DNA from 3 places in the Alkalihalophilus pseudofirmus genome. Region 2 is predicted to be linked to each of the others. Evidence: riboswitches for the same ligand, from Rfam matches in the RefSeq annotation. Region 2 holds a riboswitch; each other region holds the start of a gene.

Region 1 (5,779 bases), 1.7 Mb from region 2:
GCGGGATGATAAAAACACTTGACGCACCTTTTTCTACACACGTTTGAATCCCTTGTTCAATGGTTGGTTTGGCAAATTCTAAATAACAGGTTTCTATTAAAAGGCCAGGATCTAATTTGGTTGATAATTCTTCAATCATACGCTTCACTTGTTCATTGCCTTCTGGATCCCTGCTACCGTGCCCTACAAGTAAAATGGCTCTCATGTTCATTTCCCCCTGATTTTTCTAGTCTCCACATGGAGCTGGTTCAATCTCAATTTTTGGTGTCATATCTTTGTATGTATAATCTAAAATTTTCCCCACTCGTTTAAAATATTTAAAGAATCGTTCGTTTGGGTGACCCTTCTCTTTATAATCTGAGATGATTTCCTCTATGAGTGGTACGATTTTATCCGGTTCGATCCCCTCTGCCACTGGTTGACCAGCATGTGCTGTACGCCCTACTGTCTTTGCCCCTAAAAACAAATCAAATTTTCCCTTTCTAAATATAATGCCTATATCATCATTAACAGCTCCGTAACAAGCCATGCCGCAACCATTAAACCCTACTCTCAATTCTTTAGGCAGCTCTAGGCCACTTAATCTCTTATTGATTTCTTCTGCTTGTGGAATAGCATCTTTTTTCTCACCATCACAGAAATCACATGCTTTCAATTGAAAAACATCGCCTATAGGTTCAATAAGAAATCCAGCATCTTTTAATCTACCTGTAATCATCTCGGGCTCGGCTGTTGGTATTCTTAAATGAATTTGATGGTGAGGTGTATATTCCATCGTCCCTTCATTACCAACTACTTCTGCTAGTGTAATCATTTGTTTAGGAGTAAAGTGTTTATTAACCACCCCTGGACTTATCGCAAGTTCAAACACCGAAACAACAGGATTGTAGATCTCATTCTTTTTTTGTCCCTCGTTTGCTCGTGCGCCCGCATTTTCACCTGCTACTAAACTCAAAGCTTCTAAGGCTAAATCTAAAGATGTTTCCTTAGGTTCTGAGACTTTTGCGGCCGGTGCCGCTTCAGCTTTTCGTGTTTGACTTTTTTTCTGGATTTGTTCGTCTTCTTTTTTTCCTTGATGAAGTGCCCATGGCTCATTTTCATGCCTGAGTCGTTCATGAGGTTTTAATCGTTGCTCCGTTTTATCTAAGGTATACTTTCTTTGATAACCTCTTGGAGTAATTAATTTGTTATCGTAAAGGAATGTCGAGGAATTTCCTATTACAACGGTTGTGAGCATACCAATATCATGATCGAGCATGTTCTGAAGATCCGTAATAACAATATGCTGCCTTTCACGGTAAGCACTCTTCACTAATCCAACAGGTGTATTAGGAGAACGATAGCTAAGTAAAATTCTCTGTGCTTCTTGAATCTGTCTTGTCCTCCGTCCACTTTTAGGGTTATATAAACTAATGACAAAGTCTGCTTGTGCAGCAGCCTCTATTCTTTTTTCAATTAACTTCCACGGAGTTAAATGATCACTTAAGCTGATCGTACATGCATCATGCATGATCGGTGCCCCTAGTAGTGAAGCACATGAATTACTAGCAGATACACCAGGAACCACCTCTACACTTACTCCAGTCTCTTCTGTCCATCCTTTTTCAATTAAGACTTCATAAACAAGGCCAGCCATTCCATAAACACCAGCGTCTCCACTCGATATAACAGCCACTGTTTTTCCTTCTTCAGCGAGCTTTACCGCAGCTTGTGCACGACTCACTTCTTCTGACATCCCAGTACTTATAATCTCTTGATCTGTTAATAAATCACTAATCAGATCTACATAGGTTTTATATCCAATTATGCAATGACTTTCTTGTATGGCTGTTAATGCTCTGTTTGTCATGTGCTCAAAACTGCCAGGACCAAACCCTATAACTAATAACTTCCCAAGCATTATCACACCTCCTGAGTTGATTACCTCTCCTTGATCCAGGCTATAATGTAAGCCGTTTCAATTAGACTTTCGCTTGTTTCTTTTCACCTTTTTCAATGCCTTTAATTCGTTTATCAGTATTTATTGCTTTAAACTCCTCATTATTAAAGCTGTAGATAAGAGAGTCTCCTAATTCAATGGTGGGATCAACATGGCTTTTTATGATGGACCTTCCTTTTTCCGGAGAGTCCACTTCATACCAATTCCCTTCAGGATAGACGACCACAACGCACACATCTTTACAACGACCGTTACATCTAGTTCTTGACGTATGAATCTTATCATCAAGTTCTAACTCATTAATTTCATCACGGATTGCAACGGTGATCTCTTCCCCGTCTTTACGCATACAGCTTGATCCATTACAGATTAATACATGTTTTTGTGTACCATTTAAATTCCAAGTAGTCATCCACTCACTCCTTTTTCAAAATAAAAAAAGCACCCCTAGGTAGAGGTGCATAAAATGCCATACAAAAAAAAGACAGCATTTACTACACTTCTCTACCTATAAACCCGTAGGTATTGAAGAAGAAAAACAAGGCAGGTCTCCTGACTTAGGTTCATCATTTCGTTGTGTCTTCCCGATTAATCAGTGACTTCATACAACGAAACTTCCCATTACAGTGGCGGGACCGTGACGGATTTACACCGTACTTCCCTTTTAAGCATAACGAGCTGTTATACACCTTGCTTTACATATAAAATTAACCACAAAAAAAACCGTAGCTTCATATTGGAAGATAGGTTAGTGGGCATGTCAAATATAGAGATTAATGATAGATCTCACATATGAACATCCCTCGTCCTCCCTCCGAAGACTGGATACATTGAATTAAAAGCAGGTTTCCTAGCTTGTGTTGTTCAGCTTACTCATGTCCCTTCCCAGATAGTATCTAGTGGCACGACATTTTCATCAACACATACAGTAGCGGGGGCTGCATCAGATTTCAACTGATTTCCCTATTATCCCGTAACTAATTTAGGGCACTTTTAATATACTGTCTATTAAACTATGTTTTAATAACAATAGCAACAATTATTTTACCAGTTGGTATATTCGGAAAAGTCTATCTATTTCATCACAAAAGAGCACACCCTTTTAATACTGTTCTCTCACAAGCATTAAATTGGGATCGAACCAGTGACCTCCACCCTTTCAAGTGGCGCACTCCAAACTGAGCTGACCGACCAAGATATGTAGTAACTTGCGGAAGGTCGGACTTAAGTTTTTTAATTCTCACTTTTGCTCTAGTACCCACTTGAGGTTCAAGTATAGTCCATCCGCTAGCTTTGCGCTTCGTTCTTATTTTGATTTTAAACACTCTAATTATGGACCAGCCTTACTTCTTAGGTAGTATTAACGAACTAGTTACTCCTCGCTTTCTTCTGAAGCGAGAGTTTGTAAGATTGGTTTAACTGCAGCTTCAAATGCTGTTGGCTCGTATCCAGCACTCGCCACAAATACTGCTGCCCCAAAAATGTTTTTACCACTCACTTCATTAAGTACCGTTTCAACATCATGGATAATCCGATGAGAATATAACAAGTGTTCTACCTCATGTGATTCAGTCGCATATCTTGTAATAGCCACAAAAGTTTCTAGGTCTTTACGTAGTAATTCATGCTGAACATGAGGAATTACTTTTTCAATTAGATTTGCTTGGTCCAATAAGTTTGATTCAATTTTATTAAAGTTATCAATATGAGCTCCGTCACCACTTTCACGATAGGTGTCAAGCTGCCCATGCCCTGTTATCCCATTTAAGACTCCATGGACTGTTTGAATTGTTTCCCGAATTTCAAGTGGATCCATCCCATCATTAAAGATTTCTTCAGAGGGTTCTTCTACGACCTCTTCTTCTAATGCCCCAACATCTTCATCATCTTCTTGTACCTCTATTTCTATTTCCTCTTCACTTCCACTAACAACCTGAATCTCGTTGTCTCCTCCAAATAATGAATAAATTCCAATCCCTGCTATAACGATCACTACGGATCCAATTGAAATGATTGTTGATTTCTTCAATATGAACCTCCCCCAAATATCTAATTTATTGATGCATATAAGACCAGCTATCTATAATAGACGTAAAGCGTTCTTAAAAGATTCGCACATCACGAAAAATAATTTACTAACTATAGGACTTTCGGAGCGAGAGGTTCTAAACACAAAAAATCCTTATTCTGAATACAGAATAAGGATTTTCAAAAACGTATGACCCGTACTGGGCTCGAACCAGTGACCTCCACCCTGTCAAGGTGGCGCTCTCCCAACTGAGCTAACGGATCAAGATATGTAGTAACGACACTTATAACTATACGTTAAGATTGACATATTGTCAATCTCTTTTATAAAATTCTATTACTTGGAAATAGCAGAGCCTCAAATTTACTTGAGGCTCATGGTTTGTAAACCGGGGAGTTGAATACTCACTTCAGTACCTACCTCACATACACTAGTGATTGACATACTCCCTCCATGATTTTCAATAACTTTATAACATACCATCAAGCCAATGCCTGTCCCTTTACTTGAAATAGAATAGTAAGGTTCGCCTAGGCGAGCCAGGTCTTCTTGTGTCATTCCTATACCGGTATCTTTAACGATAATATGGATTGTTTGATTGACCTTTTTTACATTGATAGATAAATTACCTTCATTATCCATTGCTTCGACGGCATTTTTTAGCAGATTGATAAATACTTGAGTTAATTGATGTGGTGCACAGAGGAGATATGCCTCATCACAAAGCTGTAAGTCTAACGTAATATTCTTAAGCTGTATTTCTGTGTCGATGCTTGTTAAAGACTCCCTAATTACGTTTAAGAGATCCACCTCTTCCTCCTTAATTGCTCTTGGGCGAGCCACTAGGAGCAACTCTTCAATAATATCATTTATTTGATTTAACTCATGCATCAGTACATCACGATAAGGTTCTAATTGACTTTCCGTTAATTGAAAAAAGCCTTTTAAGGTCGTTAGCGGGTTTTTGATTTCATGAGCGATCCCCGCTGCAAGCTCACCTGCTAGGGCTAGCTTTTCTGATCTAATTAAGAGATCATCCCTATTTTTCATATCTGTTATATCACGGCTTATTACTACAAAAGAAACAACCTCACCGCTTGATGATAAAATGGGCATTCCTTTTCCTTCAAAATATTTATATTGCCCGTTAGCATGCATTTTTCGATAAACGACAGCTTCACTTTCTTCTTTCGTTTGTACCATTTTTATTAAGGTTTCTTGAACTCTTTTATGATCATTTGGATGAATATAAGATAGGACCGATTGCCCTGTAAGCTTTAAAGGCTCATACCCTAATACCGGTAAATAAGAATGAGAGGCCAATAAATAATGTCCCTCCTTATCAGTGAGACAGATAATATCATAGGAATTCTCCACAATTACCTTATATTTATCTTCAATGATGCTAGCAAGGTTATTCCAATTACACGGGAGCCTTTTAGGTTTCGCTACACCATAAACTCCACGGATCTTCCCGCTTACGATGTGAGGAATATTAATGACAGTTAATACGATTAGTCCCTGTCTTCTATTTAAAGTCACATCATATACTTGGACTTCTCCTGCAAACGCTTTTTGAAAGTGTTTGGCAACATCCAGCCGATCCTCTTGAAGTAACAGTTCCTCATAATGAACTCCTTTAAAATCGTCTCCATTGAGGCCTGATAACGTTTCAGCTTTTTTATTCATATCGATAAAGCATCCACTCTGATCCAATAAAAAGACCGCATCTTCCGTTTCATTTAATACATTATGAATGCTTAATTTAGAGGCATCGCCTGTCTCTGTCTCTTCGTCTTCTGTAAATTCAC
Region 2 (5,779 bases):
TTTATGACCTATCAAGCGAATTTAGCAAAAGAATTTGAACGGTATGTCATGAGCCAACAACCGACTTCATATAAAGAAGATGGGCTAGGATATTGGCAGACTACGATTCACCTAAGTGATGAGGAGTTTGAAGAGTTTGCTGAAAAGCTTGGTCATCTCATTAAGGAAGCGGTGGAGAAGAAACCGAATAAAGATAGACGTGCACGGACGTTAGCAACCATTTCAATACCAGAGGTGGAATGATCATGGCAAAGATGGTCTCGATACAGCGTGGTGACCTTACAATTAGCGGAACGCTTGAAGTGCCTGAAAAAAAAGAGCAGTCCTATCCTGCAGTACTCATTATCTCAGGGTCTGGTCCCCTTAATCGTGATGGGAATGGAAAAAGAGGGCAAGTGTTTAATCTTTATAACTTGCTCGCTGCATTTTTTAAAGAAAATGGCTTTGTCACATTGAGATATGATAAACGTGGAGTTGGTGCATCAACAGGGTCATATCTTGAGGCCGGATTATGGGATTTGATTGATGATGCAAAAGCTGTGCTCCGCTTTTTAAAAGAACAGCCGGAAGTCGATCCGCGTCGTGTGTTTGTCATTGGTCATAGTGAAGGGGCAATGATTGCACCAGCTTTAGCTAAAGACGAGGAGCTTGCTGGAGTCATTTTATTAGCAGGTGCTGCTGAGACGATGGCTGAGGCGTTGGCCCATCAAAGAGGGCAGGCTGTTCGCAGTTTAAAAGAAATAAGCGGTATAAAAGGGAAGTTGTTAAAAGTGTTAAAGGTTCCCGAGCGGGCGGAGAAGCAGGGACCTAAATTCGATGAAAAAATGATTCGCTCGGAATCAGCAACCGTACGTGTTCAAGGAATGAAAATGAATGCGAAATGGTTTCGGGAACATTATCAATTCAATGCACGTAGGGTACTTGAGGAAGTTGAGTGTCCAATCTTAGCTGTAACGGGCTCAAAGGACGTGCAAGTCACGCCGGAGCGAGTGTTTGAAGTGGAAAGGTACGCAAGCGGCGAGGTGGAAGCCAAGATTATTCCGAACATGAATCATATGCTAAGAGATCAAGCAGAAGACTATTCGATTCTTCAGCTGAAGAGAGCATATAAACAAACAGGAAGTAAACCATTGTCCAACGAGCTGTTAACAACGATGAAAGAGTGGCTTGTTAAACATGTATAGAAAGTGGAAGGCTTCACTTATTAGTCTTGCTATTCTATTTCAGGTGTTAACGATAATCTTTGCTTTTATTGATATCACGTTGGCTTTGACAACTTTAGCTTTAAACATATTGAGCTTTATCGCGGTACTAATCGTATTTATTATAGAGAGGAAAAAAGAAAAAGAGGAGGAAATAGATTATGATGATAGTGACTACTGATACGATTGCTGGTGCTGAAATTACTGAAGTGATTGGGTATGTAAAAGGAGGCACGATTCAAACGAAACATATCGGCCGTGATATTACGGCTGGATTAAAAGGGATCGTCGGAGGAGAAATTAAAGGGTACAATGAGATGATGGATGAGGCGAGAAAGCTTGCTATTCATCGAATGGTAGAAGATGCGAAGAAAAAAGGGGCCAATGCTATTGTTGGCATGCGTCTGCAGTCATCAACCGTTATGGGTTCGGCTGCAGAGATTATTGCCTATGGAACAGCAGTTAAAATTTTAGAGAAGTAAATTATTGGAGGCACGAATGGTTAAACAGTCACTGTATCGTCTTTTTATAGAGTTATCAAATCATAAAATGAACTCTCTTATATTGAAGAGTTTTGCAGAATCTAAAATGAGCAGAAGAGTGAATCGTTCGTTTACTAAAACGTTTAATCTAAATGAACAAGAAATGCTAGAGCCTGTTCATTCCTATAAGAGTTTGCATGAGTTGTTCATCCGGAGGTTAAAGCCAGAGAGCAGACCGATTAATCAGCTAGAAGATATTCTCGTTAGTCCGGTTGATGGCATTTTGGCTGAGCAGCATATCCTAGCACCTGGTGTCACGTTTCATGTGAAAGGGCAAGATTATACTTTAGAAGAAATGTTAGGGTCTAGTGAAGCGGCAGGGAAATATGATGGCGGCGTAGTAATGGTACTTTATTTAAGCCCTAGTCATTATCACCGCATCCATAGCCCGGCAGATGCTGAAATCACAAAGCAATGGACGTTAGGCGGGCGATCTTACCCTGTGAACAATTGGGGGCTTCTCTACGGAAGAAGGCCGCTTTCAAGAAACTATCGAGTCATAACAGAGCTAAACGTTTCCGGCAAACAGTTAGCTGTTGTAAAAGTAGGAGCGATGAATGTTAACACGATTGAGCTTACTCACAAGAACTCAACCTTATCCCGAGGTGAAGAGATGGGGTACTTTTCCTTTGGCTCAACCGTTGTTTTAGTTGGGGAAAAAGGTTTGATGGAGCTTGCCGACAAGCAGACGCCAGCAGACGTACTAATGGGCCAAAAGCTGACCAATCGAGTTAATTAAACGTTTGTTTAACGGCATTTAGCATGTAATGATCCTCTACTTCAATAGTGGGCATGACAAGCCAGATTTTACAGATACGACAAGTAAGGATATAGGCTAGTCCCTCCTGGCATTATTTGTTTACCTCCGCTGAAGGCGCACGCTTTCCGCGGGCGGCCCGGGAGCTCAGCAGCTCACCGCGGAAAGCGAAGCATATTTCAGCAGCGGCGAGCCCGCTATACGCCATGTTTAAAGCATTTCAAGCTTTGAAGCTATACAATACTCCGATAACATACGCTTATTTTCCAGTTCTATTTATATGTGAATCATTCCCCCAATCTCCTAACCACCTGACCACCCAGCCGCCTAACACCTACAAAAATATAATCCTTGCATTCTACCCCTGATATCGTTTAATCTATCAATATATCGTATTAGTAATCATAACTAACAACTATATATTGTTTTTGTGGAATGTTGGTGCTGCTAGGCAGCTTAATAGGGAATCTGGTGAAAATCCAGAACTGTCCCCGCAACTGTAAGTGTGGATGAAATGAGACAACCACTGTATAAGAGAGCTGAAAGGTGCTTATACGGGAAGGCTCAGAGTAAAGAGAAGCACAAGTCAGGAGACCTGCCATCATTTCTCAGTCAGCTATCTTCGGGGGATGAGAAGTGAGACGGCAGCGGCTAGATTTGTGCGTTTTTGCAAGGTGCATTCTAGCTCGATTAAGGTATGCAAATGACCAAGTCCGTTTTACGCTCTATTTCTCAAACCTGAGAGATAGGGCGTTTTTTATTTGCAAATGAAATGTACATAGCTGAATGAAGGAGTGTGGGACAAATGAAGATAAACGTAAAAGAGAAAAAAGATAACCCGCTAGATGTGCAGGTAGATCTTGATTGGTTAGAGCAAACGTCGCATCTAACATGGGAAAAACGTGCAGCACATGCTTTAAATGAACTATCTGTGGAGGAGCCGCATTGGACTTATGTGGCAGCTGCTTGTTATATCAACCATTTGAGAGAACAAATAGCAGCACAACGAGGGGTAGAACCAAGAGTGCTTAGTGCAAGTTTTCCGGAGTATCTTAAAACGCAGATTGAAAAGGGAATCTATGATGAAAGATTAGGCTCGTATTCAACGGAAGAATTATACGAACTCGCATTAACGCTTGAACCGGCAAGAGATCAAAAGTTTACGTATATAGGCATTAAAACATTAGCAGACCGCTACCTGGCAAAGGCCTTTAATGATCAAATCGTAGAGCTGCCGCAAGAGCGCTGGATGGTTATAGCAATGACTCTAATGTCAGAAGAGAATAGAGGGTCCCGGCTTGAATTGGTAAAGGAAGCCTATTGGGCGCTCTCACATTTATATATGACAGTCGCTACACCGACAATGAGTAATGCCGGCAAAGCGGGAGGCCAGCTCTCAAGCTGCTTTATCGATACGGTGGAAGACGATCTAAGGTCGATTTTCGATAGCTGTACCGATGCGGCAACTGTGAGTAAGAACGGCGGCGGGCTTGGTATGTATTTAGGGAAGATTCGTGCAAGAGGTTCATCGATTCGTGGATTTAAAAATGTTTCCTCAGGCGTTATTCCTTGGATGAAGCAGCTAAATAACGTAGCTGTCAGCGTAGACCAGCTTGGCCAGAGGCAAGGCGCTATAGCGGTATACCTGGATGTTTGGCATAAAGATATCTTTGCTTTTCTCGATGCGAAATTAAATAACGGGGACGAGCGTCAAAGAACTCATGATCTCTTTACAGCTGTATCTTTGCCAGATCTATTTATGGAGGCTGTTGAGAAGAGAGATACTTGGTATTTGTTTGACCCCCATGAAGTTCGGATGAAAATGGGATTCTCTCTTGAAGATTTTTATGATGAGAAAAAAGGAAATGGAGAGTTCCGTAAAAGGTACGAGCAATGTGCAGCGAATGATGAACTGTCGCGTACAGAAATTCCAGCGATCGAAGTTATGAAACGAATTATGCTCTCTCAGCTTGAAACAGGAAGCCCGTTTATGTTCTACAGGGATACAGCAAACAGGCTGAATCCAAACAAGCATAAAGGAATGATTTACGGCTCTAATTTGTGTACTGAAATTATGCAGAATATGAGTGCGACAACCGTTGTGGAAGAAACACTTGAGGACGATACGATTTCGATTAAGAAGCAGCCGGGAGATTATGTGGTCTGTAATTTAAGCTCATTGTCGCTGGCTCAAGTATTTTCAGATGATGTGGTAGAAAGGGTCGTGAAGATTCAAGTAAGGATGCTAGATAATGTGATTGATCAAAATTCAATCGGCGTAAAACAAGCAGAGAAAACGAACAAACTGTACAGAGCGATCGGCCTTGGTACGTACGGATGGCATCATCACTTGGCGAAGCGAGGGATCGCTTGGGAGAGTGAGGAATCTGTTAAGGAAGTGGAGCGTGTATATGAGCGGATTAATCAAGCGGCGATTAAAGCTAGTGCAGAATTAGCGGCTGAAAAAGGTGCCTATCCGCATTATGAAGGGTCTGATTGGCAAACGGGCGAGTTCTTTAGTGAACGTGGATACGAAGGCGCAGAATGGGATGAGATTCGTTCGTTCATTTCAAAGCATGGCATGAGAAACGGGTACGTGATGGCTGTGGCACCAAATGCAACGACTTCTCTTATTGCTGGTTCTACTGCTTCTATTGATCCTTTGTTCCAAAAATATTACGTGGAAGAGAAGAAAAATTATCGTATTCCTGTTGTGGCGCCTGACCTCAACTCTCGGACCACTTGGTATTATAAGCCGGCTCACCTAGTTGACCAAACATGGAGCATCCGTCAAAATGCGGCTCGTCAGCGTCATGTCGACCAAGGAATTTCATTTAATCTATATGTTCCAAACAACGTCAAAGCAAAAGAGCTCCTTGATCTACATTTGCTTGCATGGAAAGAAGGGCTAAAGACAACGTATTACGTTCGCTCAACGTCGCTTTCAGTAGATGACTGTGAAAGCTGTTCAAGTTAAGAGGAGGAAATGAAATGACACTTCAAAAAAGAAAACTTTATAATCCACACGCCCCGAATGCTTCAACAGGAATTATTAATGGGGAAAGTTCAAATGTATTGAATTGGGATGATGTACGGTTCAGCTGGGCTTATCCTCTCTATAAAAACATGCTCGCTAATTTCTGGACGCCTTTTGAAATTAATATGAGCCATGATGCCAAGCAGTTTCAGAATCTAACAGAAACAGAACAAGAGGCCTTTAAAAAGATTATCGGCCTTCTTGCTTTCCTAGATAGTGTACAAACGGATTATTCATTAAA
Region 3 (5,779 bases), 1.0 Mb from region 2:
GGTGATTCGTTGGCTCATCTAGTAATAAGATATCTGGTTCCTGAGCTAAGGCTCTCGCTAAAAGCACACGCTGGCGCTCCCCGCCGCTTAATGATTGAAGCGGTATGTCTTTAAATCCTTCCGTTCCGGTCTGACGAAGAGCTTGCTCGATCACTTGATGGTCCTCTTTCGTCAGACCTTGCAGCCATCCTTTTTGATAGGGATACCTCCCAAGCGCCACCACATCCGATACAGAATACGTAAAGGCCGTCTCAGATTGCTGAGGCAGGACTGCCATTAGTTTAGCTAATTCCTTTGAATGATAGGTTGTGAGAGATCTTTCATTTAAAATGATCTTCCCCTGCACGGGCTCCTGACTGCCGCTAATCGCTTTTAAAAGAGTCGTTTTACCACTGCCATTAGGACCAACTATCCCAAAAATCTCTCCTTTATTTACGTTGAAAGATACATTTTCAATCACGCATTTTTCGCCGTAGCTTAATGTTAAATTAGTTATATTTAACAATTACGTTCCTCCTTTCTCTTTCATAATTACGTTTTATCTTCCAATCTTGCGTTGTTTTAACAAAATAAGCGCAAATACTGGCCCGCCTATAATCGCCGTTATCACTCCGATTGGCAGCTCTGTTGGCGCTAAAACTGTTCTTGCCGTTAGATCCGTTAAGGCTAAAAATCCTGCACCCACAAACATTGAGAGCGGAATCAAATGCTTATGGTCGCTTCCCCAAAGCAATCTCGTCAGATGCGGAATGACTAAACCTACGAATCCAATCGTGCCTGAAACAGCTACTGCACCTCCTGTAACGATTGTAGCACCAAGTAATATGGTCAATTTACGCACCTTTAAGTTCACACCTAATTGACGGGCTGTTTCTTCACCAAATGCTAGTGCATTGAGTTCATGCCGGTTAAAAAACAACATAATAAAACCAATTAGAAAACAAGGAACAATCATGTATACATAGGGCCATCCTCGCATAGCCACACTGCCCATCAGCCAATTAATAATCTGCCGCAGCTCATCACCTGTTAATGAAATCATCAAGGAGATAAATGCGCCTAAAAACGAGCTGAAAATAATTCCTGCTAAAATAATCGTCTCAGCCGACATCGAACGCTGAACGATTCTAGCAAACCCTATAACTAAAAATAGAGTCAAAAAGCCTGAAATAATACTGACAAAAGGTAATGTGAACTGACCAATAATCGGCAAGCTGATGCCAAAAAATAATACGACCACCGCACCAACTGCAGCCCCTGATGAAACCCCTAATGTATAAGGATCAGCAAGGGGATTTTTAAGAAAACCTTGAAAGGCTGCTCCAGCAACGGCTAAACAAGCGCCGACCATCATAGCAAGCAGCGTCCTCGGAAGCCTGATTTCCATCACGATATTCACATGCATAGGATCTAGGACTGCATTGAGCGGTATATGTAATCCTTCTTGTAAAACGATGTGTATAACGGTAGAAAAGGGAAGTTCAACACTTCCCTTTCCGATGCTTATGATAAACGCTGTAAAACAAAATATTAGTACTGCTGTATAGGCAATAAAGTGATTATTCGCCAAATACCTCTGGATAAATGACTGACGCAAGTTCCTCTACTCCTTTTACAAGACGCGGACCTGACCTTGTGACTTCATCAGATTGCACATCATAAATACGCTCATTTTTAACGGCATCTACATCTTGCCAAGCGGCACGTTCTTTAATTTTCTCATCAGCATTTTCAACGTAATACCCGTAAGTTGTAATAATCACTTGTGGATTCAAAGTGACTACTTCCTCTTCAGTAAATTGCGGCCAACCCTGCTCCGTATCAGCAATATTATTAGCACGAATTAGAGTAAGCATTTCATCAATAAACGTTTCGCTTCCAGCTGTATATAACTCATCTGACACTTCAACCCATACATCTACCTGGTCTTCCTCACTAATTTCTGAAGCTTTTTCTTCAATAGCTGCAAAACGTTCTTTCATCTCTTCGATGGTAGAAGCTGCTTCTTGATCTCCGCCAGATGCTTCTCCAATCATTGTGATAGCCTCATATACGGCATCAATGGAACTGGCATCGTTAATGACAACTACCGGAATACCAGCAGCACGGATTTGATCTAATCCTTCAGTTGAACTATGTGCATTTGATTCATGGGATAAAACAAGATCAGGACTAAGGGATAGGACACGCTCGACATCAAAGTTCATATCTCCTACGCTCTCAATATCTAAGACTTCTTCAGGATAGTTGTCCCAATCTGTACGACCTACCACATATTCTCCTTGCTCAATTTTAAACAATGTCTCAGTAATACTAGGAATGAGGGAAACAATTTTCTCAGGCTTCTCTTCAATAACAACCTCTTCTCCCAAAGCATCAGTTACAGTTCTAGGAAAATCTCCCGTTTCTCCACTCTCACTCTCAACATTTTCTTCACCTGCTTCTTCTGTATCAACAGGCTCAGTACTCTCCTCTGTATCTGTTGTCTCCCCACAAGCAGTTAAAACAAAAGCAAGCATAAGTGCGGCAAGAATTGCATACCACTTTTTCAACATAAAATCCTCTCCTAAATATGTAGTATTACTTATTTTCTCTCTCTAGCTCTTCTGTGGAACATATTGTTGAATTAGGCGGCATATACACAAAAAAGCACTCCATGCCGAGGAGTGCTTACACATTAAAGTAGTACTAATCTTACTCCATTTTTGAAATGAGATAAAATAGAGTCGTTTTAGACCGCTTCCCCTTTTCCTCGAAGGTTTCACACGAAACACCTAGGCAGGTCTCCTGACTCATGCTTATCGATTACTTCCCCTTCCCATCAAATTGACAGTGGATGTGCAGGCAATCAAGCATTTACAGTGGCGGGACCGCGTTGGATTTACACCAACTTCCCTATTATCACTTCTATAACAAAGTGACCTAGATGTGCTATATGAGATTGTTAATAAGTATCTTTATTATACATGATCACCACGTATTCGACACTATTTTTTAAACATTTTGTCTATCAATAAAAAATTAATAGGTTTTATTTTATAAAACAGTGGAATTCATACATTACATTCTAAAACAACAAGGAGGCAACAATGATGGCAAAAACAAACTACGCAGCTCATGAAGTGTTAGAAGTTCATGAAATGCTGACAATTAAATCAGCTAGTGCTGCAAAATCCTCAATGATGCAAGGGCTGGCTTCTGACAAGAAACTAAAACAATTGCTACAAAAAGATGCCGCTGCATCTCAAGAGGCTGTTAAAGAATTGCGTACTATTTTAGAAAAAGTAGAGAAAGGAGAATAAGCTTATGTCTAGTATTCTTGATAAAATCAATAATAAAGATTTAATTAATGATGAGGTCATTGCAACAGATCTTCTAGTAACTGCAAAAGCAGCTGTAAGGAGCTATGCAGTAGCGATTACGGAAACAGCAAGCCCTGAGATCCATAAAATTTTAAAGAAACAACTAGATGAAACGATCCAATTACATCATGAGGTGGCTACCTATATGATTGAGCAGGAAATGTATCATGCTTATGATGTTGACGAGCAAGTCAGTCATGACCTAGAAAAAGCAAAACTTGCTCTTGAGATGCCAACTTCAAAATAACAATAAAAATGTTTTCATAACGAGTCTTTCGAACATAACGACTCATTTTAATATGTTGACTGACATACACCTTTGTTCCTTAGAAGGGCTGGTGAGACTCCGCATTACTATAGTAATGCAGGGTCTCACCGCTTTTTTTATCATAAGGTTTCCTTACTTAGTGTGATAATAAATTCATTTTTCTTTAAATGCTATTGTTCTACTGTGAAGCAAATTGCTTTGTATTTGAGTTACTCTTGTGAAGAACATTAGAAAGTAACGAGTTTGAAACGGACCCTCAATTAGTTGTAAATAGTCGGCATTTGCTGCTGTTCATTGTTTAAGGATACGTGAAGTTCTTGGTCATCATTAATGGAAGCGAAGAAGACGCGATTTACTTGAGCAACCCGACTTTTTTGTAATTCAGCAATTAACCATTGCCGATTTAAACCTAAATAGATTAAGATATCTTCGTAAATTTTCCCTTCTACGATTAAGGGATATGACAAACTTTTACTTTTCTTTTGTACATTCATATCCTCAATGGTTACTCCCAATTTATTATCTTTTTTCAACACACTTATTTGACCGTTTGCTTCGATAATTGCTATTTTCACCTCATTTATATCAAAAATATTTTTTTGTCGTAACATTTGCAGCACATTGTCGATGGTATACCTAATTCCTTTTAAATTTTCCACTAAAAGCTTTCCATCTTGTATAACTAATGTGGGTTCAAATGTGATATTTTTCCCTATCTTCCGGTGGGTTATGGATAAATAGGCAATAAATCTTTGTATTAGAGGAATCACTATAATAGCTAAATATGTATAAATATGATCAACTTTGGGATCAGCAATGTCTGCTCCTACCACATTGGCTAAGGTCATAATGATAAGAAAATCGAAAATAGGCATTTCTCCAATCGAACGTTTGCCCATATACTGTGTTACTATTAAAAATAAGGGGAAAATCGTAATAATTCTCGCTAAGATAATAGCTGACTCTTTTAAGACCTCCATATGTTTTCACCTATTCCTTCTTTAAGAGTATATAAGCAGAATAAGATTTATTGCATGAGTTTCATAGTAGTTATCCCCAATCGGACTTCCAGTTATTACTTTCGAATTCTAATTATCATTTTTGTTACTAAACAATTCCTATTAGTAATCCATATCCTAAGTTAAATATGAAAAGACGATTACGTTAAACGCAATCGTCTTAAAAGCATTTTCTCTAACAAAAAGTCGAGGGGTAATGTTCGGCTAAAGCCAAAAGCAATTTAAAATTGATTGCCTTAATTTGTTATCCCAATAACTTTTTCTTCGCTTTCAACTTCAGCACGTCCCTTAACTAAAATCGTATCCCTATCCTTATATAACAGCGCAGACGCTAACACAAATGACAGCACATCAGCAATCGGAAACGCAATCCACACCCCGCTGACTCCAAAGAAACGAGGCAGTATTAATACGAGCGGAATCAGGAATAAGATTTGTCTAGAAAGCGACAAGATCAAGGCTGGCTTTGGTTTCCCGAGCGCCTGATACAGTCCTCCGGCGACCACTTGCACACCGACAACAAAGAAGGTTAAGAATAAAATCCGCATCGCACTAGCACCAGCTTCAATGACTTCCCGATCTGCTGTATAGATTCTCATAAACCAAGCAGGGAAAATCATCATCGATAAAAAGATGGCGAGACGAAATGACAACGACTTTTAATGTTAGCCATATCGTTTCTCGCATCCTCTCAAACTGCTTGGCGCCGTAGTTATAGCCCACAATAGGCATCATGCCCTGCATATAAGTAAGCAATTAACTTTGTGAAACTGCAGGGTCAAATGCTTTACTTTAGGCAATTTGAATATGTAACAAGGGTGAACTTATTTACTTAAGTTCACCCTTGTTTATTATTAATAATTTAATTGTGTGGTCAATTTGTGGTCAATTTATTAATAGAGAATCATTGGTACACAATACCAATATTCTCCTTGGTACGTGGTCTTTAATAGATCTTCCCTGTTAGTATCGTTGTACTGTGCAGCAAGTGACTTAGTTTTGTGAATTCCCTAATGCAGTTGCTGTAATTGTTACTGTTACAGGCCAAGGGTCCTATCAATTAGGCTATATTAAGAAGCCTTACTCTTCTATTTATTCCTCTCTCTTAAAGAAAGGCTATTCCCTATCAG

What was found. A riboswitch is a leader RNA that binds a small molecule or an ion and turns the genes downstream of it on or off. The one in region 2 is predicted to bind cobalamin.
Region 1: linked by a shared signal. The riboswitch ahead of PQ478_RS15040 ((2Fe-2S) ferredoxin domain-containing protein) and the one ahead of PQ478_RS02110 (ribonucleoside-diphosphate reductase subunit alpha) in region 2 are both predicted to bind cobalamin.
Region 3: linked by a shared signal. The riboswitch ahead of PQ478_RS07315 (ABC transporter substrate-binding protein) and the one ahead of PQ478_RS02110 (ribonucleoside-diphosphate reductase subunit alpha) in region 2 are both predicted to bind cobalamin.

The regions. Positions count from the first base shown of each region.
Region 1 covers NZ_CP117835.1:2,819,748-2,825,526, forward strand. Annotated here, with positions in the region: gene PQ478_RS15030 (sirohydrochlorin chelatase) at 1-205, opposite strand, end outside; gene cobJ (precorrin-3B C(17)-methyltransferase) at 227-1,900, opposite strand; gene PQ478_RS15040 ((2Fe-2S) ferredoxin domain-containing protein) at 1,962-2,351, opposite strand; cobalamin riboswitch at 2,465-2,647, opposite strand; cobalamin riboswitch at 2,763-2,949, opposite strand; gene PQ478_RS15045 (hypothetical protein) at 3,312-3,968, opposite strand; tRNA gene PQ478_RS15050 (tRNA-Val) at 4,159-4,231, opposite strand; gene PQ478_RS15055 (PAS domain S-box protein) at 4,332-5,779, opposite strand, start outside.
Region 2 covers NZ_CP117835.1:391,769-397,547, forward strand. Annotated here, with positions in the region: gene PQ478_RS02090 (transcriptional regulator) at 1-243, shown strand, start outside; gene PQ478_RS02095 (alpha/beta hydrolase family protein) at 246-1,184, shown strand; gene PQ478_RS02100 (YbjQ family protein) at 1,364-1,684, shown strand; gene PQ478_RS02105 (phosphatidylserine decarboxylase) at 1,701-2,483, shown strand; cobalamin riboswitch at 2,924-3,118, shown strand; gene PQ478_RS02110 (ribonucleoside-diphosphate reductase subunit alpha) at 3,307-5,478, shown strand; gene PQ478_RS02115 (ribonucleotide-diphosphate reductase subunit beta) at 5,493-5,779, shown strand, end outside.
Region 3 covers NZ_CP117835.1:1,407,056-1,412,834, reverse strand. Annotated here, with positions in the region: gene PQ478_RS07325 (heme ABC transporter ATP-binding protein) at 1-505, opposite strand, end outside; gene PQ478_RS07320 (FecCD family ABC transporter permease) at 539-1,597, opposite strand; gene PQ478_RS07315 (ABC transporter substrate-binding protein) at 1,560-2,555, opposite strand; cobalamin riboswitch at 2,761-2,941, opposite strand; gene PQ478_RS07310 (hypothetical protein) at 3,090-3,302, shown strand; gene PQ478_RS07305 (spore coat protein) at 3,307-3,609, shown strand; gene PQ478_RS07300 (DUF421 domain-containing protein) at 3,891-4,610, opposite strand; gene PQ478_RS07295 (MATE family efflux transporter) at 4,886-5,302, opposite strand.